3 regions of the Metabacillus litoralis genome follow, and region 3 is predicted to be linked to each of the others. Evidence: riboswitches for the same ligand, from Rfam matches in the RefSeq annotation. Region 3 holds a riboswitch; each other region holds the start of a gene.
The links. Region 3 has a riboswitch for S-adenosylmethionine ahead of D9842_RS09125 (5-methyltetrahydropteroyltriglutamate--homocysteine S-methyltransferase). Riboswitches for the same ligand answer to the same signal wherever they lie in the genome.
Positions count from the first base shown of each region.

Region 1: it holds a riboswitch for S-adenosylmethionine, as region 3 does, so the genes downstream of both, D9842_RS19980 (transporter substrate-binding domain-containing protein) here and D9842_RS09125 (5-methyltetrahydropteroyltriglutamate--homocysteine S-methyltransferase) in region 3, are expected to answer to the same signal.
Region 2: it holds a riboswitch for S-adenosylmethionine, as region 3 does, so the genes downstream of both, mtnK (S-methyl-5-thioribose kinase) here and D9842_RS09125 (5-methyltetrahydropteroyltriglutamate--homocysteine S-methyltransferase) in region 3, are expected to answer to the same signal.

Region 1 covers NZ_CP033043.1:4,101,902-4,110,322, forward strand. The annotation lists gene D9842_RS19960 (ATP-binding protein) at 1-1,676, shown strand, start outside; gene mmuM (homocysteine S-methyltransferase) at 1,794-2,729, opposite strand; gene D9842_RS19970 (amino acid ABC transporter ATP-binding protein) at 2,778-3,515, opposite strand; gene D9842_RS19975 (amino acid ABC transporter permease) at 3,512-4,234, opposite strand; gene D9842_RS19980 (transporter substrate-binding domain-containing protein) at 4,256-5,074, opposite strand; SAM riboswitch class I at 5,290-5,392, opposite strand; gene solA (N-methyl-L-tryptophan oxidase) at 5,580-6,722, shown strand; gene D9842_RS19990 (LysM peptidoglycan-binding domain-containing protein) at 6,861-7,658, shown strand; gene D9842_RS19995 (iron-siderophore ABC transporter substrate-binding protein) at 7,847-8,421, shown strand, end outside.
Region 2 covers NZ_CP033043.1:518,503-526,923, forward strand. The annotation lists gene D9842_RS02360 (acyltransferase family protein) at 1-244, opposite strand, end outside; gene D9842_RS02365 (PAS domain-containing sensor histidine kinase) at 682-2,871, shown strand; gene D9842_RS02370 (methylated-DNA--[protein]-cysteine S-methyltransferase) at 2,898-3,389, shown strand; gene mtnA (S-methyl-5-thioribose-1-phosphate isomerase) at 3,676-4,728, opposite strand; gene mtnK (S-methyl-5-thioribose kinase) at 4,791-5,993, opposite strand; SAM riboswitch class I at 6,087-6,233, opposite strand; gene D9842_RS02385 (carbon-nitrogen family hydrolase) at 6,391-7,179, opposite strand; gene D9842_RS02390 (pyridoxal phosphate-dependent aminotransferase) at 7,285-8,421, shown strand, end outside.
Region 3 covers NZ_CP033043.1:1,874,846-1,883,266, reverse strand. The annotation lists gene adhP (alcohol dehydrogenase AdhP) at 1-390, opposite strand, end outside; gene D9842_RS09150 (BH0509 family protein) at 753-899, opposite strand; gene D9842_RS09145 (hypothetical protein) at 1,184-1,372, shown strand; gene D9842_RS25820 (hypothetical protein) at 1,544-1,687, shown strand; gene D9842_RS09140 (aspartyl-phosphate phosphatase Spo0E family protein) at 1,796-1,972, opposite strand; gene D9842_RS09135 (helix-turn-helix domain-containing protein) at 2,275-2,715, shown strand; gene D9842_RS09130 (macrolide family glycosyltransferase) at 2,712-3,890, shown strand; SAM riboswitch class I at 4,017-4,116, shown strand; gene D9842_RS09125 (5-methyltetrahydropteroyltriglutamate--homocysteine S-methyltransferase) at 4,331-5,434, shown strand; gene D9842_RS09120 (YjcZ family sporulation protein) at 5,568-5,669, opposite strand; gene D9842_RS09115 (TetR/AcrR family transcriptional regulator) at 6,012-6,572, opposite strand; gene D9842_RS09110 (efflux RND transporter permease subunit) at 6,778-8,421, shown strand, end outside.

The sequences.
Region 1 (8,421 bases), 2.2 Mb from region 3:
CTGAAAATATCCTTAATCCAAAAGTAGCTTTTACGAAGAATATTAATATAACAAATGGAACACATATCTTGTATCTACCCTCTGATCCTGAAAAGTACATTGAAAATGTAACTTCTTTTATTTCTAGTGGATTAACCCTTGGACAAGCAGTTGTAATTATTGATCAAAGGGAAACATTCGAACGAATCGTTCAAAAGCTTTCTCACAAAGGATTTAGTCAGGAGCAAATAGATTCAATTATTTTCACAGAGCATAATGAATTCTATCAATCTTCGGAAATAATGGATGCAAACTCCTTGTTAGGTAATTTTTCGGGTTTGCTAGAGCCTCTTGTAAATAGCGGAGTACCTATTCGTGTCTGGGGTAAAATAACGTGGCTTCCAGGACAATGTTGTTTAATGGAAAAACTTCATAAATATGAAGGAGCTGCAGATGAATTTATTGATAAAACAAAATGTTTAACTGTCTGTGCTTATGATCCTAATATACCTTCGACAGTTCTTATGGAGATTATGAGACATCATCAATACATTATGTCAGATACTGAGTTGGCTGTTTCGGGTTTTTATAAGAGGGAAAAGCTAGCACCTTCTATTGCAATGGAGGAAAATTTAGAAAGTTCCATTTCACGACTGAAAGATATACAAAAGCTTTTCACGGCTTTTATTGAAGAAATGCCAGATTCTGTTTTTATTACCTCAAAGGATGTTATTGTGCATATTAATAAATCTGGATTAAAGCTAATGGGCCAGGAATTAATTGAGTTAGTTGGTAAGTCAATATGGGAAATCACTGAAATTTCAAGTCATAACCTGATAAAAGATACATTTAATAAGATAAAAAGTGGTAAAACGGCATTACCTACAGAAATAAAATTAATAAAATTAGATCAGTTAACCGTGGACATTGAATTTGTTTCCTTTCCTTTTATATTTGAGGATTATTTAAATGACACAGTCATAACGATTGTTAGAGATTTAAAGGAAAGAAAAGAAAGTGAAAAATTAGCAATTAGAAATGAAAAGCTTGGTATTGCTGGAGAGCTAGCTGCTAGCATTGCACATGAAATTCGTAATCCACTTACTGCAATTAAAGGGTTTTTAAAGTTAGCAAAAGAAGGGTTTTCGAAAATAGATATTTATTCGATCCTTGATAGTGAAATTGATCGAATTGAAACAATAGCTAGTGAGCTTTTAGTGCTTGGAAAACCCGTATCAGAGAAAAAAATCAGATCAGATATTAGTGAATTACTTAAAAGCGTCTGTACCTTGATGTCATCTCAAGCTAATATGAGAGGCATTCATGTTGATTATACAATTCTGGAACCAAGCCTCTTCATCCATTGCAATGAGGAACAAATAAAACAAGTCTTTATTAACCTTATAAAAAATGGAATAGAAGCAATAGAATCAACTGGTAGTGTAGGTATTCAGGTGTACGCTCAAAACAATCATGCTGTTATTAAGATTATAGACAATGGCAAAGGAATACCCGCACATATTCAACATAAGCTGGGAGAGCCTTTTTACTCTACCAAGGAAAAGGGCACAGGATTAGGAATTATGGTGTGCTATCGAATTATTGAGCAGCACAATGGAACAATGGAGTTCTCCTCTAAGGAAGGGGAAGGAACAACTTTCATTATTAACTTGCCATTAAGTAATAGTAGTCTATAGACCGTTTAGTTACAAAATCTGAACTGAATAGAATTGCCGACTTCTCATCTTAGCTTTATCTCATTAAAAAGGAGCATAGATTTTTCATAACCTAATGCTCCTAAGTTTAGTCCTTTTTTATTTTCTTGCCCATGCAGTTATTGCCTTTATATCCTCAGGCTTCGTTCTACAGCAACCACCTATGATTTTTGCACCTGCATCAAACCAACGTTGAGTACTATAGGAAAATTGATTTGTAGAAGATGGTTTATCCCATGTTTTACTTGTTGCATCATATTCCTCGCCTGAATTAGGGTAAACAATAATGGGTTTAGAGGTTTTTCCCTTTATTTCTTTAATTAACGTTTCAATGAAGTTTGGAGATGAACAATTAATCCCAATGGCAGCTACTTGCTCTTCCCCATCTAGCTCTTTTGCACAATCAGCGATGCTCTCTCCATTGCTAATATGTACTTCATCTTTTGCACTAAAGCTGATCCAAGCATAGATCTCCGGAAATTCCTTTAAAACTCTAACGATTGCTTTTGCCTCTAAAAGACAAGGAATCGTTTCACAAGCAAGGATATCAGCACCCGCTTCTACCAAGATTTTCATTCTTTCTCTATGAAAAACGACCAATTCTTCTTCATTTAATGGATAATCACCCCGATATTCGGAGCCATCTGCAAGAAACGCTCCGTATGGCCCAACAGAAGCAGCCACTAGCGGCTTTGGTCGATTTGAGGGCTGATGAACCTCTGCCCAAAACTCATCACGGGCCTCTGCTGCAAGGTGGACAGACTTTTTAATTAACTCAATTGCCTCTTCGTCGGATAAACCTCTTTCTTTATATCCTTCAACAGTGGCTTGGTAACTTGCTGTTATGGCACAATCTGCACCAGCTTTAAAATAATCTGTATGAACCTGCTTAATTAATTCTGGATTTTCTAATAGTATTTTGGCTGACCATAATCGATCATTTAAGTTGCATCCATAATTCTCAAGCTCAGTTGCCATAGCTCCATCAAGTATCATCATCGGGAAATCCCTTAAAATTTGTTCAATCGGGTTCATTTCATCCTTTTCCTTCCTACCGTAAAGCTACAAGAAGGAATCAAACCATTACTTCTTTAATACTTTACTTAAAAATTTCCTCGTTCTTTCAACGCTAGGATTGCTAAAAATTTGTTCTGCCGTTCCTTCTTCAAGAATTATTCCATCTTCCATAAAAACAACTCGGTCAGAGATCTCACGTGCAAAATTAAGCTCATGAGTCACAATCAGCATTGTATTTCCTTCATTTGCAACAGCTTTTATCACGGATAAAACTTCATCAACTAATTCTGGGTCGAGAGAGGAGGTTGGTTCATCAAACAATAACACTTCTGGATTTAATGCTAGCGCTCTAGCAATTCCAACCCTTTGCTGTTGTCCTCCTGAAAGCTGTGCTGGATAATGATTTAATCGATCTTTCAAGCCAACCTTTTCAAGAAGATCTTTTCCTACCTTACTAGCCTCAACTGAATTCATGCGCTTCACACTGGTCAAGCCAATCATGACATTTTGTAGCACAGTTAAATTTTTAAATAAATTATACTGTTGAAAGACCATTCCTGTTGAAGTTCTTAGTGACAAAATATCTGCCTTACCTGCTGATTGAACATCTACTCTTTTATCATTAATCTCAACAACACCACTTGTAGGAGTTTCAAGGAAATTTATACAGCGTAATAATGTTGATTTCCCTGAACCACTTGGACCTAAAATAGAAACAACTTCTCCTTTGTTAATAGAAAGATCAATCCCTTTTAACACATGCTGCTGATCAAAGTATTTATGGATATTTTCTAATTTAATCATGAGGCAATCCCTCTTTCATATCTCCGGACACGTTTCTCTACTAAAACAAGTAATCTCTCAACAACGATACATAAAATCCAGTAAATAATCGAAACAGCTATATACACTTCAAAAAAGGCCAGTCCGCGTGAGCCCATAATTTTGGCTTGTCCCATAATATCAATAACGCCAATAATAAAAACAAGGGAAGTATCCTTAATCGTACTGATGAACATATTTCCCAGGTTAGGTATTGCGACTGTTAAGGCCTGCGGGAAGATGATTTTAAGCATCATTTGGGTTGAACTCATCCCTATTGCTTTAGCCGCCTCAAACTGACCTCGATCAACAGATTCAATGGCTGATCTGATCGTTTCAGACAAATACGCACCCAAATTAATTGAAAAGGCTAATAATGCATAAATCTCTGGAGCAATAATGTTCACATCAAAATTTTGAAGCAAACCGTATTCCGTTTGAATTAAATAAATTACTTTTGGTATGCCATAAAAAACAAGATAAATCTGCACCAACAATGGTGTACCTCTAATAAAAGAAACGTAAAAAGAAGAAATTGTCTTTAATACTGGAACTTGATAGATTTTTATAAGTGCTGTGGCAAGTCCAATAAATAAACTTATAATTAATGAGCCTACCGCAATGCCAATTGTAATTGGTAACCTTGCAACAACAGCAGGAAAGCTTTCTATTAAAAAACCAATATCTAATAAATTTTCCATTTTGAATTCCCTTCTTCAACCTTATTCAGGGATATATTCTCCACCAGTCCACTTTTTCGAAAGTTCAGCTAACGTTCCATCTTCTTTCAGTTGCTTAATAACAGGATCGACCAGTGCTTTTAATTCCTCACCCTGCTTCTCATCTTTAAATACAATTCCCATATCATCTTGAACGATAGGCTGTCCAACAATCTCTACATCAAGATCATATTTTTCCAAAACCGTATTAATCATGATTGGATCATTAACATAGGCATCAATGCGTCCATTTTGTACATCTTGTAAAATCTCTGAAGGAGTACCACTTTCGCTATATTTTAGAATAATGTCATTTTCAGCTTTCTTATTATGTTCTTCTAGCAAAAGCGTATAAGAATCGCCAGCCAACGCTCCGACCTTTTTACCCTCTAAATCTTCTATTGACTTAATATCTGTTCGACCAGATTTCACAACAATGACGGTTTCTGCAGCAAAATAAGATTCATCTGTAAATAAGTATTTCTCTTCACGTTCAGGTGTTTTTGCTATTTGATCTGCAACTGCTTGAATTTTATTTGATTCTAATGCAAGAAACATACTATCCCAAGGTGTAGCAACAAATTCAAACGTATAACCATCTAGCTTTTTATCAATTTCCTTCACTACGTCAATATCATATCCAGTAAGTTCATTGTTCTCATCAGCAAAAGCAAAAGGTGGATAATCATTTTGTGTTCCAACTAAAATGACTTTATCACCTGTTTCTTCTTTTGCAGTTTCTTTTGATGAACAACCACTTACTATTCCAGCTAAGCCTAATAGTGCAATCATTGGTACAAGTAATCGAGATTTTCTTTTCATTTCATTGACTCCTTTTTTCATTATGATGTAAATATTAATTCTCACTAAATTCATAGGAATAATAGTGCTATTATAACGAATAGAATTGGTATTGCAATGATTATTTTAAATTTTATGTAAATTTCGAATTATTATATATGGCAATTTAGTCTTTCTCGGTTCTTTTATCAAACAAAAAAGCCTCCTTCAATCAGAAAGAGGCTTTTTCTATCTAAACCTTATCTCTCAGAATGAAACACTCTGCAGGAATTAGCACCTTTCATAAATGATGGTTGCTGGACGTCGTCGGGCCTGTCCCTCAGTCTCTCGTGATAAGATATTCAGTTTTTAGTATAGTATGATATTATTTAATATTAAGACTATTGTCAAACAATTTTTTACTAATATCCCATTTTTAGCAGAATTCCTATAAATTTAACCATTTAAAAGTCCAGGAATCTATTAAATTTTATTATTTTAAACATTGTAACATTACAACTGATGAAAGAGATAGGAGGCACATAGCTTGGAAAAGAAACACATTTTTGACGTAGCAATCATCGGTGCAGGAACGATGGGAATGGCAGCTGGTGCCTTTTTAGCACAACAGCAAGTAAAGACTGTGTTAATTGATGCCTTTGATCCGCCACATAATCGTGGAAGCCACCATGGAGATACTCGAATGATTCGGCATGCCTATGGTGAAGGCAGACAGTATGTAAGCTTAGTTAAACGTGCTCAACAATTATGGGAGGATTTAGAAGCACAAACTGGCTATAAGATCTTTGAGAAAACAGGTGTTATAGGACTCGGACCAAAAGACTCTGCATTTCTACAGGAAACAATTGCTGCTGCAAATAAATATGAATTGCCATTAGAGGTACTTACTAGCAATGAGGTGAAGAGAAGGTGGCCGGGATTTTCTGTTCCAGAACATTTTATTGGATGCTTTGAAGCAGAATCAGGGTTCATTTATAGTGAAAATGCTATTCAAGCCTACAAAGAAATCGCTATTCATCATGGAGCACAGCTTGAGACAAATACTCCTGTTCAGCAAATTGAAACAGATCATAAATCTTTCGTTAAAATCATAACTGAAAATAAGGTGTTTTGGGCTAAAAAGGTCATTGTTACTGCTGGTGCATGGGCATCTAAGCTGTTGCCTGATTTAGCACTTCCTATTCAGCCAACTCGTAAGGCCTTTGGCTGGTTTAACACACCTGCTGACCTTTATGATATCAGTAACTTCCCGTCTTTTTATATAGAGGATAAGGAAAATATGTGTTACGGATTTCCAAACATAGCTGGAACAGGTCTTAAAATTGGCAAATCAGATGGTGGACAAGCAATTGATCCAAACAAGCATACTCAGAATTTTGGACATTATCATACAGATGAAGAAGAGCTCCGGTTTTTCCTTAAAAACTACATGCCTGAAGCAAATGGAGCCTTGAATCAAGGTAAAACGTGTTTATATACACTTTCAAGCGACAATGATTTTATCATCGATCACCATCCTGAGCATGATCACATCATTTTTGCTTGTGGCTTTTCTGGACATGGTTTTAAATTTGCAAGTGTACTGGGAGAAGTATTAAGCGAGTTAGCTGTAATTGGACAAAGCACATTTGATCTTTCAATTTTTTCACTTAAGAGGTTTGGTAAGTAATAATTTTTCAGAATATACGAAGGCCTGTAATGTAACAGGAAGAACTTTTATTTTACTAGTTTTCTTTACTGATCATCCTTCATCAATTCAACGAATATCATAAATATGAATAGCAAAACATTCATAGGAGTGATCGTTATGCCTATCGTTGATGGTACTTCTCTTGTTTATACGGTTAAACAAGGAGACACCGTGTATTCCATAGCCTCGAGAATTGGAGGAACTGTTCCTCTCCTAGTAGAAGCAAATGCGATCTACCCTCCTGTTACAGATCCATATCTCATCTTTCCTGGAGAGGTATTAGTTATCTCAACACCTGGTAATAGACAGGTGAATCACATTGTTAGTGCTGGTGAAACACTTAATAGCATTGCTCAACGATATTCAACAAATGTAGATTTACTTCAAGGGATAAATACACAAATTATTAACCCTAACGTTATTTATCAAAATCAAATTCTTCGCGTTCCTGCTCTTGTTTATTTAGTTGAAGAAGGAGATACATTAAACAAAATTGCCAAACGCTTTGGAATATCTTTATCAACATTACTTGATGCCAATCGCCAACGAATAGGTATCTCACCCGATGTGATTTATCCGGGATACCAACTCATTATCCCGCTTCCAACGTCTAAGAATATTGTTGTTTTTCAACCTTTACCCGGAACAGTCATTCGTGCTGGTCAGCAACTTTCAGGATTTGCCCGTGCCTTTGAAGGAGTCATTCTCTATCGTATTGTTGATGATAATGATCAAGTTGTCACTCAGGAAGCACCGATCCAAACAACTGCAGGTGCCCCTTCATATGGATTCTTCTCCATACCAATCACATTTAATCAGCAACCGACTGCTCGGTCTGGTGAATTATGGGTTTACACTCGAAGTCCACGAGATGGAAGTATTGAGGATTTAGTTCAGGTGCTTGTGAGGTTTTAGAAACCTTTATTGCAATTAACTCGAAGAGACAGGTATGTTTTTCAGTACCTGTTTTTTTAATGATTCGACATTTATCGGGAAGTGCCAGGCACCACACAAGAACTGTTGACAACCTTTTAAATAGGATATATATTTGTGATAATGATAATTATTATCAAATAAACTTATGTTAAGGAAGGGTTTACAAAATGACGGCTAAACGTAATATTTCATTACTCTCAACATTATTAATTGCGATCCTTATGCTTGTACTAGTTGGTTGTTCAGGTGAGCAAACAACTGAAAATACTGAACCAGAATCGAATGAGGAAACTAATACAGAAACAACGGAAAACGAAGAAGCAACAGCTGAATATCCAATCGTGATTGAACACGCATTTGGTGAAACGACTATTGAAGAAAAACCTGAACGCGTTGCTACAATTGCATGGTCAAACCATGACGTTGCTCTTGCTCTTGGTGTTGTGCCTGTAGGTTTCTCAGCTGCAAACTATGGTGTTCAAGATGATAGCGGTATGTTACCTTGGACTTCAGAAAAGTTAAAAGAACTTAATGCAGAAACGCCAACTATCTTTCAAGATACTGATGGTTTAGATTTTGAAGCAATTGCAGATGTTAATCCAGATGTTATTCTTGCAGCATACTCTGGTATTACTCAAGAAGAATATGATACATTAAGTGAAATCGCTCCAGTTGTTGCCTATCAAACGAGCCCTTGGGTAGCTTCATGGCGTGAACAAGTTACATTCAATGCCATGGGTAT
Region 2 (8,421 bases), 1.4 Mb from region 3:
GGAAAATAAGATAAGGAAGTATTAGTTTTTTAGCGATTTTGCTTACATATCCTTTTTTCTTGAACCCTTTTGCGAAATATCCTGAGATAAGGATAAAGGCCGGCATATGGAAGGTATAGACAAATTTATATATAGTCATCATGATTGGACTTTCATCTATAAATGGCCGGATAACATGACCAAAAACAACTAAAAAAATTAATAAAAATTTTGCATTATCAAAATAGCTAACACGATTTTTCATGCGCTCACCTTTCCTTCAGAAGTTTAAATCGTTAAACTATCCTTCTCTTCCCAAATTTGAGGTACGCTTAAACGGTACCTTTGTATCATTTTTCAAAAAAGTCCCTACTGTAAGATTGCAGATAGACTCATTTTAGACAAATATACATAGTTTCTTACATACTTGTTTGAAAAGCTTTGTAGATGAAAAAACCTTACTAAAGTATGTTTCGATAAAGCTGCTCCTTTTTTAGGGGACGTAATAAAGCTGTCATCTTTTTGTAAGATAGATGACAGCCTTTTCCTTTAAACCGAATAGTGTTGTCGAAATACTTTACTATATTACAACCTTCACAGTAAAAAAGAAACATTTTCTATCATTTTGTAGATAGGTGAAGGACAATGCCATAACTTGTAGAATACATGATAGTAGAAAGTTCGTGATTAGGGGTGAAAAGATTGAAGCAAACGATGGAGGATCGCGAAATCGTTGCCTTAAAAGCACAATTGGCTCAAGTAGAAAAAGAGAATGAAATGCTTAAATTTAAATTGCTGCAGCATGAAAATATATTAGAGGGTGCACTAGATGCTGTTGCAATTTTTGATGAAAATATGAGATTTATAGATGTAAACTCCGCCGCATGTCATATGTTTCAATTGCAGAAAAAAGAGTTATGTAAACGAAATCTCTATGACTTTTTATCTCTTATTCCAAGCAATCAAATAAGGCAAGTCATTGATGATATTTATCATGATGATCCAGTTAGGAAGGAATTAATTGTAAAATTAGATAATGGGCAGGTTAAATTTTTAGAAATCTCCTTACGGAAAAAAGCAATAAACGGTTATGACCTTGCTATGATAAAAGATGTTTCATTTAAAAAAATGCTTGAACGTGAGCGTACAATTAATGAACAGCTTTTTAAAGATCTATTTCATCGTGCAGTGGATGGAATAGTTATTTTTGATCAAAACGGTGATTTTATAGATGCGAATGGTTCTTTTTGCGCAAGCTTTGAAATAACGAAAATGCAGTTGAACTCTTTTGGACTAGAGGATTTTATTGATAAACATGAGAAATATAGACTTGATAACCTGTGGAAGATGTTAAAAGAAAATGGAAGCGCAAAAGGCGAGCTTCCTGTTATCTTGAAAAATGGTAGTAAGAAAATATTCGAGTTTACAACAACTTCAAACATTATTGATGGCTTTTACATGGCCATTATGAGGGATATTACAGAAAAAAGGTCAATGGAAATACAGCTATATAAAAGTGAAGAACGTTTTCGAGAGGTTTTTGAAAATGCGATAGATGCCATTATGATTTGGGATAAACATGGTCAAATTATGAAGGTGAATCAGGCTGCAAGTCGTACATTTGAGCTAAATGAAACAGAGCTTGTTCGTCGTAACATATTGGATTTTGTTGATCAAACCTCTCCAAGTTTTCTTAAAGTGAAAAACGAATACTTTAATACAGGGGCAATAAGGGAAGAATTACTTTTCCATATGCCCAATGGACAAAACAAAGAGCTTGAGTTTACCTCTAAAATGGACATACTGGATGGTCATCATTTAACAATTTTTCGGAACGTTAGTGAACGAAAACGGATGGAAAAAATATTAAGGGAAAGTGAACATAAATTTCGTAGTATTTTTGATGGTGCAATGGATGGAATTATTTTATTTAACCATTCTTTTGAAATCATTGAAGCCAATGAAACAGCTAAAAAAATCTTGAATTTAAAATCGGAAGATATCAAATCATCAAGAATATGTGATATTTTATTTTCACACGCTCATGCAGACCCTGAGTACAAAACACTAGAGTCATATGAAGAGAACATACAAGAAATCATGTATACGAATGAAAATGGAGAAGAAATGATTTTAGAAATTGCTCTTAAGAATCATATTAATGAAAATATGAATCTAGCTGTTTTTCGGGATGTAACAGAGAAAAGAGAGTTAGAAGAACAACTTAGAAAATCAGATACATTAAATGTAGTTGGAGAACTAGCAGCAGGTATTGCCCATGAAATTCGCAACCCAATGACTGCATTAAAAGGATTTATTCAGCTGCTAGAGGGAAGTGTTAAAGAGGACTTTTCTATGTACTTTAATGTTATTACATCTGAGCTAAGTAGGATAGAATCCATCATTACTGAATTTTTAATTTTAGCAAGACCTCAAGCTATTCAGTATTCTAATAAAGATATTGGAACAATTGTAAAAGAAACAATGGAATTACTAAATGCACAGGCCATTTTAGTAAATGTCCAGATGCAACTAAATATTGAAGAAAACTTGCCATTATTATTCTGTGAACCAAATCAACTAAAGCAAGTGTTTATAAATGTGTTAAAGAATGCGATTGAAGTAATGCCTGATGGAGGACAAATTGATGTTACAGTAAAACGGAAAAATGAAGATCAGCTTTTAATTTCCATAAGAGATAGGGGCTCAGGTATTTCGCAGGATAAAATAAAAAGACTCGGTCAACCATTTTACACAACGAAGGAACGTGGAACAGGGCTTGGTTTAATGGTAAGCTATAAAATAATTGAGGAACATCAAGGTCAAGTTGAGGTTGAAAGTGAAGAAGGGAAAGGGACAACATTTCATATTACCCTTCCAATTACACAATAAAAAAATAGTAAAGAGGATATACACAAATGTTTTATACTTATTATGACTCCCCAATCGGGAGACTTACAATTGTATCGACACTTGGAGAAATTACTCATTTATTTTTAACTATAGAACAATTTAATAAATTTCAAGGTGCAAACAAGCTTGTGGAAGATGGGCAACATCATATCCTTCGTGAAGCAGTAAAACAGCTTCATGAATATTTTTATGGAGGAAGAACAAACTTTGACCTACCATTTGAGATAAAAGGCACTGACTTTCAAAAAAAGATTTGGACTGAGTTACGTCAAATTCCGATTGGACAGGTTTGTAGTTACCAAGACATTGCCGTCAAAATTGGTAACAAGAACGCTGTACGTGCTATTGGGCAAGCAAATAAAGCAAATAAATTGCCAATATTTATCCCATGTCATCGTGTTATAGGGAAGAATCAAAGGCTGACCGGTTATGCTGGAGATAAAAATGAGTTAAAGGCTAAGCTTTTAACTCATGAGAATATTGCATTTAAACACTAACATGGTTATCAAGGGAACAACTAACTACTTGTCACATTTTTTCCTTTGCAACATATTATTTGAGTAAGAGAAAAAAGTTGCGTAAGGTAAAGAAAGGGGCAAGTTATATGTGGAATCAAAGCAAACGTCCAAAAAAAGTTCTCTTTTACACTTCTATACTATCAAAACTTCATATTATTTCAGAAAAGGAAAAAAATATCTTAATTGAAAAACAAAAAGGACCAAAGCTCTAGTGTTAAACTAGGCTTTGGTCCTTTTTGTATATAGATGGATTTAATTAGAAATATTAATTGGAGAATAATTTTTTGATCTCTTCCGTATATTCTCCAGTTATTATTCCTTTTTCCGTTATGATACCTGCGATCAAAATATTAGGAGTAACATCAAAAGCAGGGTTAAACACTTTCACATCTTTTGGGGCAACTTGAATGCCGTTAATCTGAGTAACCTCTTCTGGATTGCGTTCCTCAATCGGTATTTGATCTCCGTCAGTAATAGAGGGATCAAATGTAGATAGAGGTGCAGCAACATAAAAAGGAATGTTAAATGATTTTGCTAAAAGTGCTAAATTAAATGTTCCAATTTTATTTGCTGTATCACCGTTTGCAGCAATACGGTCTGCTCCAACAATAATTGCAGTAATGTCCTTGGACTTTATCGTATGTGCTGCCATATTATCAGTTATAAGTGTAACATCAACACCTGCTTGCATAAGCTCCCAAGTAGTTAGACGTGCTCCTTGTAAGACAGGCCTTGTTTCACATGCGTAAACACTTAAGTTAATATTTTTCTCTTTGGCTAAGTAAAAAGGAGCAAGTGCTGTACCATACTTTGCAGTTGCTATAGATCCTGCATTACAAATCGTCATAATTCTGTCTCCATCTTTGAAAACGCTCAATGCATGTTCACCAATTAATTGACAAACCTGTTCATCTTCTTTTTCAATTAAGATGGCTTCTTTAAGGATTGTTGATTTTGCTTCATCTATTGTTTGAACATTTGACACACTTTTCATAAGTCGATCTAGTGCCCAAAATAAGTTTACAGCAGTTGGTCTTGAGCTTGCGAGATAATCATGACTTTTCTGTAAATTTTGATGAAACTCCTCAAATGATTTTGATTGATCCTGCAAAGCTGCTAGAGCTAAACCATATGCAGCAGTTATTCCGATAGCTGGGGCACCTCGAACTTTTAAAGATTGAATAGCTTCCCACACATCTTCAATGTTTCTTAATTCAAGGTATTCCGTTACCTGTGGAATCTTTTGTTGGTTTAATAAAGAGACATAATCTTCCTTCCATATGACGGAACGAGGAATGGCAAAATTTTCGTTTAACATTTTATGAAAAAAACTCCTTTAAAAAAATGTGTTGAACCACTAGTAGAATAGATCAATGTGTTTTAGATTACTGATAAAGCTGTTTGGTTAACAAGGTCTCTAATTTGTTGCGTGTTTTTAATTGTTTTTCTATTTACAATAAGCTCTCTGCCGATTTTTAGGACAATTTGCTTTGTAGAAATTTTCTTTTCATATGGTTCAATTGTGTCAAGGTCAGCTACATGGGCTAGACCGATTGCTCGTCGGATTAATTCGCATCCTGCATATCCAGTAGCTTCTTCAAAGATCTGTTCTAAAACATAATCTAAGTAGCCGTCTAACTTCGTATATATTTCTAAACCATCATTATCCCATGATCTTGAAAATTCTCTTACAAACACATCCCAAGTTGTCTCTAAATGATGGAAAAGAATTTGTTGTTTATTCGTTTCTCGAGATAATGCATTAAAAAGTAAATTCGCAAATACTTGACCAACATCAAAGCCGATAGGACCGAAGTAAGCAAATTCAGGATCAATGATTTTTGTTTCTTGTTCATCTGCAAAAATACTTCCAGTATGCAGGTCACCGTGTAATAGTGCTTCAGCTTTTGTTAGAAAGATCTGTTTAAGTTTAGCAACCTCAACCTTTAATTCATTGTCCTGCCAAATTTGTTCTACATCATCTTGAAGTTCTGGCTCGTAATCGTTTGTTTCATGATCGAAGAAGGGATCAGTAAAAATAAGGTCTTCAGTTATTTTACAAAGATCAGGGTTGATGAATTGTTGAACCAATGATTTTTTATAATGTTGATCCATTCCATAATCAGATGTATAAAACAATGTTTTAGCAAGGAATTCTCCAACATGTTGAGATAATAGTGGTAAATCTTTTCCACTAATAAAGGCTGCTCTAGCAATTTCAAGATGTGATAGATCTTCCATGATTGTTATTGCTAATGATTCGTCTGAATAAAAAACTTTTGGTACATATTGTGGAACAAATTCCGCTTGCTTAAGAAGTGCATTTGTTTCGATTCTGGAACGATCAAGAGTTAGCGGCCAGCTTTCACCAACTACCTTCGCATATGGTAATGCTTGTTTAATAATGATGCTTTCTCCATTTTCTGGATCTTTCACCCTGAAAACTAAGTTTAAATTTCCATCGCCAATTTCATTGCATGTTAGTTGACTATTTTCAGAAAGCAGCTGTAATTTCTTTGCTAAGGCAATTGCTCCATTTTCAGTTAGTGGTTCGTAAATAGGTGATTTTTTATGTGCACACATTTATTTATCCTCCAATTTTTTGTTTTTGGAGGCTTTTCTAAAAAGAAAAGCCTCTTTCCAGATTGAAAGAGGCTTGAAGTCATTGCTTCGCACCTCTCATCTTTCAGAAAGATTTTCTTTCTGATGGAATTAGCACCGTGCCCAACTGGAAGTCCCAGGTATTATTTCATTTTAAGATGAAATATGGTCGGTTGCTGCGGCGTCATTGGGCCAAGTCCCTCTGCCAACTCTTGATAAGAGATTTTTTATTTAAAACATAAGTATATGTTTAGCATATTAAGTATTCGAAAAATTAATGCTTTTCTAGAAAAATATATCGCTTGATTAGGATATTACCAATGTTACTTTATCTTTGTCAATATATTATTGGGAATTGCCTAAATATTTGTGAAGTTTCTTATTGATAAAATTGTGGTAGGCGGTCATCAAAGATTGGGATTTGACTGCGTACCTTTTTGACAACTTCAGCGTCTATTTCGGCTGAGATCATTCCGGCTTTTTCGTTAGCTTCAGCTACTATCTCTCCCCATGGATCAATGATGAGAGAATGTCCTGCAAATTCATTATTTGGATCAGACCCAGCACGGTTACATGCAACAACATAACATTGATTTTCAATGGCTCTGCTTAGCAGTAGTGTTTTCCAATGATGAAGTCTTGGCATAGGCCACTCAGCAACAACAAATAATACTTCTGCACCTTTTGTTGTATGAGCGCGTATCCATTCCGGGAAACGGATATCGTAGCAAATGACTCCTGCACTTTTCAGTCCACCTATTTCAAATAACCCTTTTTCAGTTCCCGAAACTAAAAAATGATGTTCATCCATGAGTTTAAATAAGTGAAGCTTGCTATATTCATGGATAAACTCTCCGTTATTGTCCACAATATACATCGTATTTGTCACGCTATCTTTGCTTTTTTTTGCAATAGAGCCACCAACAAAGTGAACATTATACTTTTTTGCTAAGTTACTTAGGAATGTTTTTGTTCTCTCGCCATCATGATCAGCTATTTCATCAAGGCGAGTTAAATCATAGCCAGTTGTCCAAAGCTCAGGAAGGACAATGATGTTCGGTTTCTCTTGTTCGACTGCTAATGCCACTTTTTCTTCTACTTGCTCATAATTAAAATCAGGATCACCAAATTTAATATCAAGTTGAATACATGCAATGATAGGTTTCATTTTTTCAGTCACACCTTCATTTATAAATTTTTACTTTACAAGTTGCTTCTAACAATATATGATTTGTGACTAGAATTTCAAGAATTTTTTGAGTAGGTGTAGAAAATGAAAGTTTTTGAGCAATCCCATTTATTAAATACATTACCCAAGCAATTTTTTGCCAGTCTTGTTGCAAAAGTAAATACAATTGTAGAGCAGGGACATGATGTTATTAATTTAGGTCAGGGTAACCCTGATCAACCAACTCCGGAACATATCGTTCAGGCAATGGAGAAAGCCGTTAGAAATCCTCAAAATCACAAATATTCGCCATTTCGTGGGCAAATGTTTTTAAAGGAAGCTGTCGCAACCTTTTACAGAAGAGAGTACGGAGTGGAGGTAGATCCTGCTAGTGAAGTAGCGATTCTATTCGGAGGAAAGGCTGGGTTAGTTGAGGTTCCTCAATGCTTGTTAAATCCGGATGATGTTGTGCTTGTACCTGATCCTGGATACCCGGATTATTGGTCAGGAGTAGAATTGGCACGTGCCAAAATGGAAGTGATGCCTTTATTAAGCGAAAATCAGTTCCTACCGGATTACAAGAGCTTATCTAAAGACGCTGTAGAAAAGGCGAAGCTAATGTTTTTGAATTATCCTAATAATCCTACTGGTGCTACGGCAAACGAAAGTTTCTTTGAGGAAACAGTTTCATTCGCAAAAGAAAATAACATCTGTGTGGTTCATGATTTTGCATATGGAGCAATTGGCTTTGATGGAAAAAAGCCAATTAGCTTTTTACAAACAACTGGTGCTAAAGATATCGGTATCGAAATTTATACCTTTTCCAAAACCTTTAATATGGCTGGTTGGAGAATTGGTTTTGCTGTTGGAAATCCTTCAGTGATTGAAGCTATAAATTTATTGCAAGATCATATGTATGTAAGTGTATTTAGTGCTATTCAAGAAGCAGCTGCACATGCGTTACTTAGTCCGCAAACATGTGTTGAAGAACTAAATGCACGTTACGAATCACGTAGAAATGCTCTCATTACAGCTGTTCGTGAGATCGGTTGGGATGTTACGGCACCGTCAGGATCGTTTTTTGCTTGGTTGCCAGTTCCAAAACAATTTGATTCTTCTGAGGAGTTTTCTGATTTTCTACTTCAGCATGCACACGTCGTTGTAGCACCAGGAGTAGGCTTTGGTGAATATGGTGAGGGATACGTTAGAGTTGGTTTATTAACATCCGAGGACCGGCTTAGA
Region 3 (8,421 bases):
ATAGTTTGCAGGTGCTTTACAATATTCTGCATAACCCCCGTCAACTGAATAGCCGGCATTTAACTGATCATGACAAAGTGTTTCTCTCCCAGTTAAGCAGTATTCACATTCACCACAAGCTGAGTATAACCAAGGAATACCAACAATATCTCCAATTTTAATGGAAGTGACACCTTCTGCCATCTTTAAGACCTCTCCAACACCTTCATGTCCAGGTACTAATGGAAGCTTTGGTTTTACCGGCCAGTCACCGTGTGCAGCGTGAAGGTCAGTGTGACAAACTCCACATGCTTTAATTTTCACTAAAATTTCGCCATACTCAAGAGTTGGGACTGGAATTTCTTTTACCTCTAGTTTTTGTTTGAATTCGTTTACAACTGCAGCTTTCATTGTTGTAGGAATAACTGGATTTGTTACTTGTTGGTCAACACTTGTTTTCATATTTAAGCCCTCCCTTTGTTTTTCGATAAACATATATGCAAGAGGTGTGCCAAGATTCTAAAGTTTAGACTTTTTATAAAAGATATGATTTTATAAGCTTTATTAACTAGTTTTAACATGATATGAATTGAAAGTAGGCCAAAATTCTGGCATGAAATAATCAAATTATTGGCGATGTTTCGTATTTTTGGTAATCGTGGTTTAAAAAGTTGTTCCGTATTTTAGGGATTCATGAGCTTTAAAAGGGGATTGTAAAAACAAAAAAGCTTTTGTACAAAGTACAAAAGCTTTTTCTTTATTAATATAGTAAATTACATATAGTCGTAAACAGAATCTTCAAAATAGAGCCAGTGATAGTATTCAATTTGCGGATCTGTCATTTCTGCGATTTCTTTTTCATTGAATTTGTTCTTCGCTAATAAATCCTTCACTTTAGATTGTCTAGCTAATTGGCTCATGGTAAATCCTCCTTAAATATGGAAAAAACGTTGTCTTGTTAGTGTTGTGAACGCTTTCTATTTTGTTCTTGTTTTTATTATATATCTCAAATTGATATTAAACAAATATCAATTTGAGATTATTATTTTAAAAACAATATAGAATTGTTATTTATTGATTATTTAAGGGAGATAAACTAGTTAAATCAGGAGAAAATCTGTAGTTAATGGAAAAATTATGGTAAAATAAAAATAATCTGAATACTCTATTTTTGGGTATGTCGACTACTAAAAGGGGAGATTTTGTGATTTGGTTGCTTTTTTTGATACCATTAAGCATTGTAATTACACTAGCTATATATTTTGATAAAAAAACAGGAGCTGTTCCTCCAGATGTTAACAAAGGGAATCATAATGTAGAGTCTGAAGTGTTGGGAAATCAATTTAATCATCTAAATCATCTAAATGGCGGGGGAGGGGAAGGTGGATTCTAGAGGGACAGTATACTGTCCCAATTTTTTTTGGCAAAAATATATTCTTAATAAATGAACCAGATAGGAAATTTACATTAAATTTACCGATTTGTAATAAGTTTACTGTCATTAATTAATATTCATTCGTTATCATATGTTAGAAAATGATCTTTAAAGTGAGAGGTAATTCTAATGTTTGTAAATGATAAAGTAATGTATAACGGTTGTCTTTACACAGTATTGCATGATTATCAAAATGGACAACTTGAAATTATGAAAATCGATGAAAAGTATTTAGTTGAATTAGTGTATGAAAAAGAAATTATTAGACTTTAAAGCTACCTATCAGGTGGTTCTTTTTTTATAAGACTTTAAGTTTATGTAAGTTGGATTATATATCATTAATAAATCCTTCTATGAGGTTTGGTTAAATGAATTTTTGAGTCATTCAATAGTATTGTTTTTTTCATTTTCCTGATGATATCGCTTAATTAGTTCATCCAATTGAATACTACATTCCAACGTATACCGACTATCTAGACCGGTATTTTCCGCAATTTGAAATAAATCAGATTTAAGACCATTAATGCACATCATCAGTTGCTTGGTTTCCTTAGCCATCGTTCTTATCCTCCGAAAATAAAATAGACACAAGGAATATTATGCAAAAATTTGTCTTTAAATGAAAGTGTTTCGACAGAAAAACAATCTAAATGACAAAAACTTAACAAACTAAGGGACAGGTTCACTGTCCCTTAGTTTGTTTTTTATACAAATCACTGTTTAGAGCAATTATTGTTGGTCATATCGTTAATTTCTTTAATCAAACCTTTCGCCACAATTTTTAACATGAAATGTATGGGAAACTTGATAGACTTCCCAATAGGACATAGATATAGTAATACATATAAGGAGTTGAAAGTATGATTGGTATGAATATTCGTATTTTGCGTAAAAAGAATAAAATGAGTCAGGAACTATTAGCTGAGAGATTAAATGTTTCTCGTCAAACTGTAGCAAAGTGGGAAAATGAGGAGGCACTCCCTGATATTTATAAAAGTAAAATGTTAGCTGAAATCTTTCAAGTTACTTTAGATCAATTATCTGGTGAACTGGAGGAGGAAGAGGTTGAACAACTTGCTCCAAAGGGGAAACAATTTTTTGGTGTTGTAAAGGTAGGAGAACGAGGCCAGATTGTTATACCGAAGCAAGCGAGGGAGATGTATCAAATAAAATCAGGCGATAAACTGGTTGTATTAGGGGAAGATGTGACAAAAGGTATTGCCGTCTTAAAAAGTGATGCTTTTCTGGAATTTGCAGAAATGATTCGTAGGGAAGACGTAACAGAAGAGGAAATAGAATGAGAAAAATTGTTTTCTTTTCGATTCCAGCACACGGACATACAAACCCAACAATTCCTGTAGTAGCAGAGTTAGTAAGCCAAGGTCATGAAGTGTGGTATTATTCATTTTTAGAATTTCAAGAAAAAATAGAAAGCGCTGGTGCTCGGTTTATTTCATGTGATAAATTCTTACCCCCGATATCCCAAGAAGAATTAAATCGCAAAGTGGGAAAAGATTTTGCTGCTTTAATAGAAATGATTGTAGATACAACAATTGCTTTGGATGAGAAGGTGTGTCAAGAATTAAGAGAATACCAGCCTGATTGCATTGTTTCTGATTCTTTATGTTTTTGGGGAAAATTAATTGCAATGAAATTGGAAATTCCTTATATCTGTTCAACAACAACTTTTGCTTTTAATAATCATACAGCAAAATTAATGAAACGTAGTTTACAAGAAATCGTACGTATGATAACGGGAATGCCGAGAATAAACAAGAAAATGGAATTGCTCCGTTCACACGGATATGAAGTAAATAGTTTTATCTCCATCGTTCAAAATGATAATGACACAGATACAATTGTGTATACATCAAAAGAATTTCAACCGATGGCTGAAACCTTTTCCGACAAATATACATTCGTTGGTCCTTCAATTCGGCAAACAGCAGCATCGAATGAAGTGAATCATAACAAACTTATTTACGTTTCATTAGGAACTGTACTTAATCACAATAAACATTTTTACCAAAATTGTATAAGTGCTTTTGCGAATGGTCCATACAAAGTATTAATGTCTGTTGGTGAAAAAACAGAGATTGCTTCTCTTGGCAATCTTCCGGACAATATTATTGTGAAAAACCATGTCGATCAAATTTCCGTTTTAAAGCAAGCAGATGCATTTATTACACATTGTGGAATGAATAGTGTAAATGAAAGTTTGTACTTTGGAGTTCCAATGGTGTTATTTCCGTTGCATAGTGAACAAAGGGTCGTAGCAAATCGAGTTGTAGAACTTGGAGCTGGGATTAAACTAAGAAGAAGCAAACCGAGCTTTTTGGAAAAAGCTGTAGATGGCATAATAAAAAATGAAATATACTCAGAAAATGCACAAAAAATTTCAGAGACCTTTCGGAATGCAGGAGGAGCTAAAAAAGCCGCTATTATTATCTTAAATAAAATAAAAGAAAGGGGATAAAGCACAGGTACTTGTCCGGTATTTTAACTAGAAACCTTTCCTTTGATTGGTAAAATTCTCTATAAGTGTTGACAGCTTTCATAGTTTAATTGTATAGTAATAAAACAATTTAATATTTTCAAAAATTTCTTATCAAGAGAGGTGGAGGGACTGGCCCTTTGAAGCCTCGGCAGCGGACTGTTATAGTACTGTGCCAATTCCAGAGCAATCATGCTTGAGATAAGAGGATCAGGTCATATTTATAAATAACTAACCCCCTCTTTCTTTTGGAAGAGGGGTTTTTGTTTTAAAAGTATAGTAAAGTCTATAGGAAAAACAAGCCTACATATTTTTACCCTGGTGATTTTATAATTACATTTTGCTGACCTGATCCTTTTTTCACTAGGGATTACATCTATAGCCCTTAATTTCAATTACCCAAAGTTAGGAGAGAGATTTATATGACAAAAACACTAGTAAAAGCGCCTTTTAGAGCCGACCACGTTGGAAGTTTATTACGTCCAGAAAGAATTCATCAAGCAAGAAAGGATTTCCAAAAGGGGAATTTAACGTCTCTGCAACTACACGAAATTGAAACGGAAGAAATTATAAAAATTGTTGATAAGCAAATCGAAGTTGGTTTACAAGCTGTGACCGATGGAGAGTTTCGTCGTAGATTTTGGCACACCGATTTTCTAGAGCATCTAAATGGTGTAGAGGGATATGTTCCTGAAAGTGGGTTTGCGTTCAAAGGTGAGGAAACTGAGAGATACGATGTTCGTGTTATCGGAAAAATTTCATTTAACCCTGACCATCCACATATTAAAGACTTTATCGAGTTTAAAGAAATTGTCGGAGATCGTGCGGTTGCTAAGCAAACGATTCCTAGCCCGAATCAATTATTTAATGCAGGGATCCGCAACCTGGAATTTTATCCAGATATTGAAGAATATACGAATGATGTTATTCAAACATATAAGGATGCAATTAAAGCATTTTATGATGCTGGTTGCCGCTACTTACAATTAGACGATGTATATATTGCTGGACTTAATGCACCGGAAATTCCGTTTAATGATAGTGGTTTTTCGCGTGAACAATTAATTGACTTAGCTTTACGTGTTGTAAATGGCGTTCTTGAAGATAAGCCAGAAGATTTAACGATTACTACTCACCTTTGCCGTGGTAACTACCGTTCTAAATGGGCATTTGAAGGTAGCTATGCTAAAATTGCACCAACATTATTCGCAAAAGAAAAAGTGAACGGATTTTTCTTAGAGTATGATGATGATCGCTCTGGTGACTTCGGGCCATTAGATTATATACCAAACGATGGTCCAAGAGTTGTTCTTGGGGTTTTCACATCAAAACATGGACAATTAGAAGATAAGGAAAATATTAAAGCTCGTGTCGAAGAAGCAACAAAATATGTACCATTAGAGCAGTTATGCATTAGTCCACAATGTGGGTTTGCTTCAACACATCATGGAAACATCTTAACCGAAGAAGAGCAGTGGGAGAAGCTAAAATACATTGTTGATGTTTCAAAAGAGATCTGGGGATAAGGATGGTAAGCGAACAACAGTAGATTGTTGTTCGCTTTTTTTGTGGAAATAAGTAATGTGATGATCAATATCCTTATTTTTCAAAAAGCAGACTACGCTGTAGCCTGCTTTAATTTTGAATTACTTTTTTAAATTAGTAACCACCGCCAACATAAGCAGCACCAACGATAATTAAAAGAATGAATAGTACTACGATTAGCGCAAAACCTGCACCAGAACCATATCCACCTGACATATTTTTCACCTCCTTTATCTGAGGTTAATTTATAATATGAAGACTTTCATGATTGGTTTGGACGTAGTCATCATTTTTCGATAAATGACGAAAACCGCCCGCTGGCGAGCCTTAGGGGAGGAGGGGTCACGTTAAGTAGTGCTTTATAGCTTTTTCGAAAAATACATAAAAAGACACTCTATCGAGAGCGTCTTTTAGAGGTCTTACATGGGTGCTTAGGATTACTATAGTTTATTCTTAAACGAATAATTTGAACTGGACAATAGTGGATAAAGCTTTAATTTGGATTTTAAAAAATGAGATGAGGTTTTTTTTGTTTGATATGGGACAAGGAACCTGTCCCTATGTCCCGAAAAGGCCATTTTTTATAAGATTGTTAATTATTTCAGCCATTTGTTTGGGTGTTTTGTCCATTCCTCTGTTTAACCATTCTTTGGTTACATATATACTTCCACTAATGATGAACGTACTTAAATATTCAGATGGATATCCATTAAATTGATTATTGGCTTTCCAGTTTTTAATAAAGAAATGATGTGCGACTGTCATGACCTTTTTTTGAAATGTTGTGTCCACTTTTTCATTCAAAAGTATTTTGCAAATTTCTTGCTTCGAAGCGAAGTAATCCAACAATTTTTCAATCATCTTTAGGTCGTCTTCTTCATAGCTGTATTGACTCAAATACCCTGTCATATCTTCAATCAATTCTTCTTCAATTTTGTCAAGAAGGTCAAATTGATCGGAATAGTGAGCATAAAATGTAGAGCGATTTATATCAGCTACGTCACAGATTTCTTTAACAGTAATGGAAGAAATCTGTTTGTCCTTTAACAGTTGGATTAAACCTTCTTTCAGAACCATACGCGTATATTTTTTACGGCGATCTAATTTTGAAGTTGTCATAGATTTCTCCTTTTTTCATCGTTTTCCAACACAATGGATGAATATGTTGGAAAAATCACAGATCTAAAATAACTGTTTGTTGAATAGGCAACACCGTGTCCATATAATGATAGAGTGTAAAGGAAAAAGTCGCAAGAGAGGGTGAAATACAATAAACATTGCATCATGGATTATTAAACATAAAAAAACTGTTGCGATAACATTTATGATTGTTACAGTCATTTGTGCACTAGCTACCTTAAAAGTCTCAGTCAATTACGATATGAAGGATTACCTACCGGATGATGCTCAGTCCACAATCGCGATGAACATAATGGAGCAGGAATTTGAGGGAAGTGTTCCGACGAATCGGGTCATGATTCATGATGTGACCATACAGGAAGCATTAGATTTTAAAGAGAAACTTTCAGCGATTGATGGTGTATCAGACGTTACCTGGTTAGATGATGCCGTTGACTTAAGATCTCCACTTGAAATGGCTGATGAAGAAACGGTAGAAACCTATTATAAAGAAAATAAAGCGTTATTTTCATTCAGCATTCGTGAAGGTGACGAAGTATCAATCACAGATGAGATTTATAAGCTTATCGGCAAAGAAAATGCGATGGCGGGGGAATCACTTAATACAGCCACACAACAAAAAATGGCTGGTACCGAATCCATGTATGCAGGTGCATTACTAGTCCCTATTATCATCTTAATTTTAGTTTTATCCACCAATTCCTGGATAGAACCATTGTTATTCTTAACAGCTATTGGGGTTTCTGTATTAATTAATATGGGATCAAACATTTTCCTTGGAGAAGTTTCCTTTGTTACTCAATCAGTTGCACCGATTTTACAGCTTGCCGTATCACTAGATTATGCCATTTTCCTTCTTCATAGTTTTGCAGACTATCGGAAAAAGGTCGCAGATCCTCACGAAGCCATGGAGCTTGCGATGAAAAAATCATTCTCGGCAATTACCGCTAGTGCGTCGACCACATTTTTTGGTTTTATCGCGTTATCGTTTATGAATTTTGAAATTGGTTCGGATTTAGGAATTAATCTAGTAAAAGGGATTCTATTAAGCTTTATTAGTGTGATGGTTTTCCTTCCTGCACTAACACTACTGCTTTATAAATGGATCGATAAAACACAGCACAAACCATTACTTCCGAGCTTTAAAAACAAGGGAAATGCTGTGCTAAAACTAAGAATACCAAGCTTAATTCTAGTTTTACTAGTTATTGTTCCCGCTTTTCTAGCACAAAGTCAGACGAACTTCATCTATGGCATTGGAGAGCAACCGGAGACAACAAGAGCTGGAAGTGATTTTCAAGAAATAAAAGATCAATTTGGAGAAAGCACGCCGATCGTTTTGCTTGTTCCCAAAGGGGATGTCACAAAAGAAGATGAGCTAGTACAAGAGCTAGAGAATATCGAGCATGTGTCTAGTGTGCTTGCATATGTGAATACAGTTGGTGCTGCCATTCCGCCGGAGTATTTGGATCAATCCATTACAGAGCAATTTTATTCTGAAAATTATAGCCGAATGATTGTTCAGACCAATACGAAGAACGAAGGAGAAGAGGCATTTCAGTTAATTGAAAAAGTCCACAGTACAGCAAATCAATACTATGATAAAGTCTATTCTGTTGGAGAAAGTGTAACATTGTATGATATTAAAAAAACGGTTCAAAAAGATAATCAATTGGTAAATCTTTTAACGATTATTACGGTTGCTTTCGTTTTGTTTGTAACATTTAAATCACTTTCAATTCCATTAATACTATTGCTTACTATTCAAACGGCTGTTTGGATTAATCTATCAGTACCGTACTTTACTGATTCTTCATTAGTATACGTT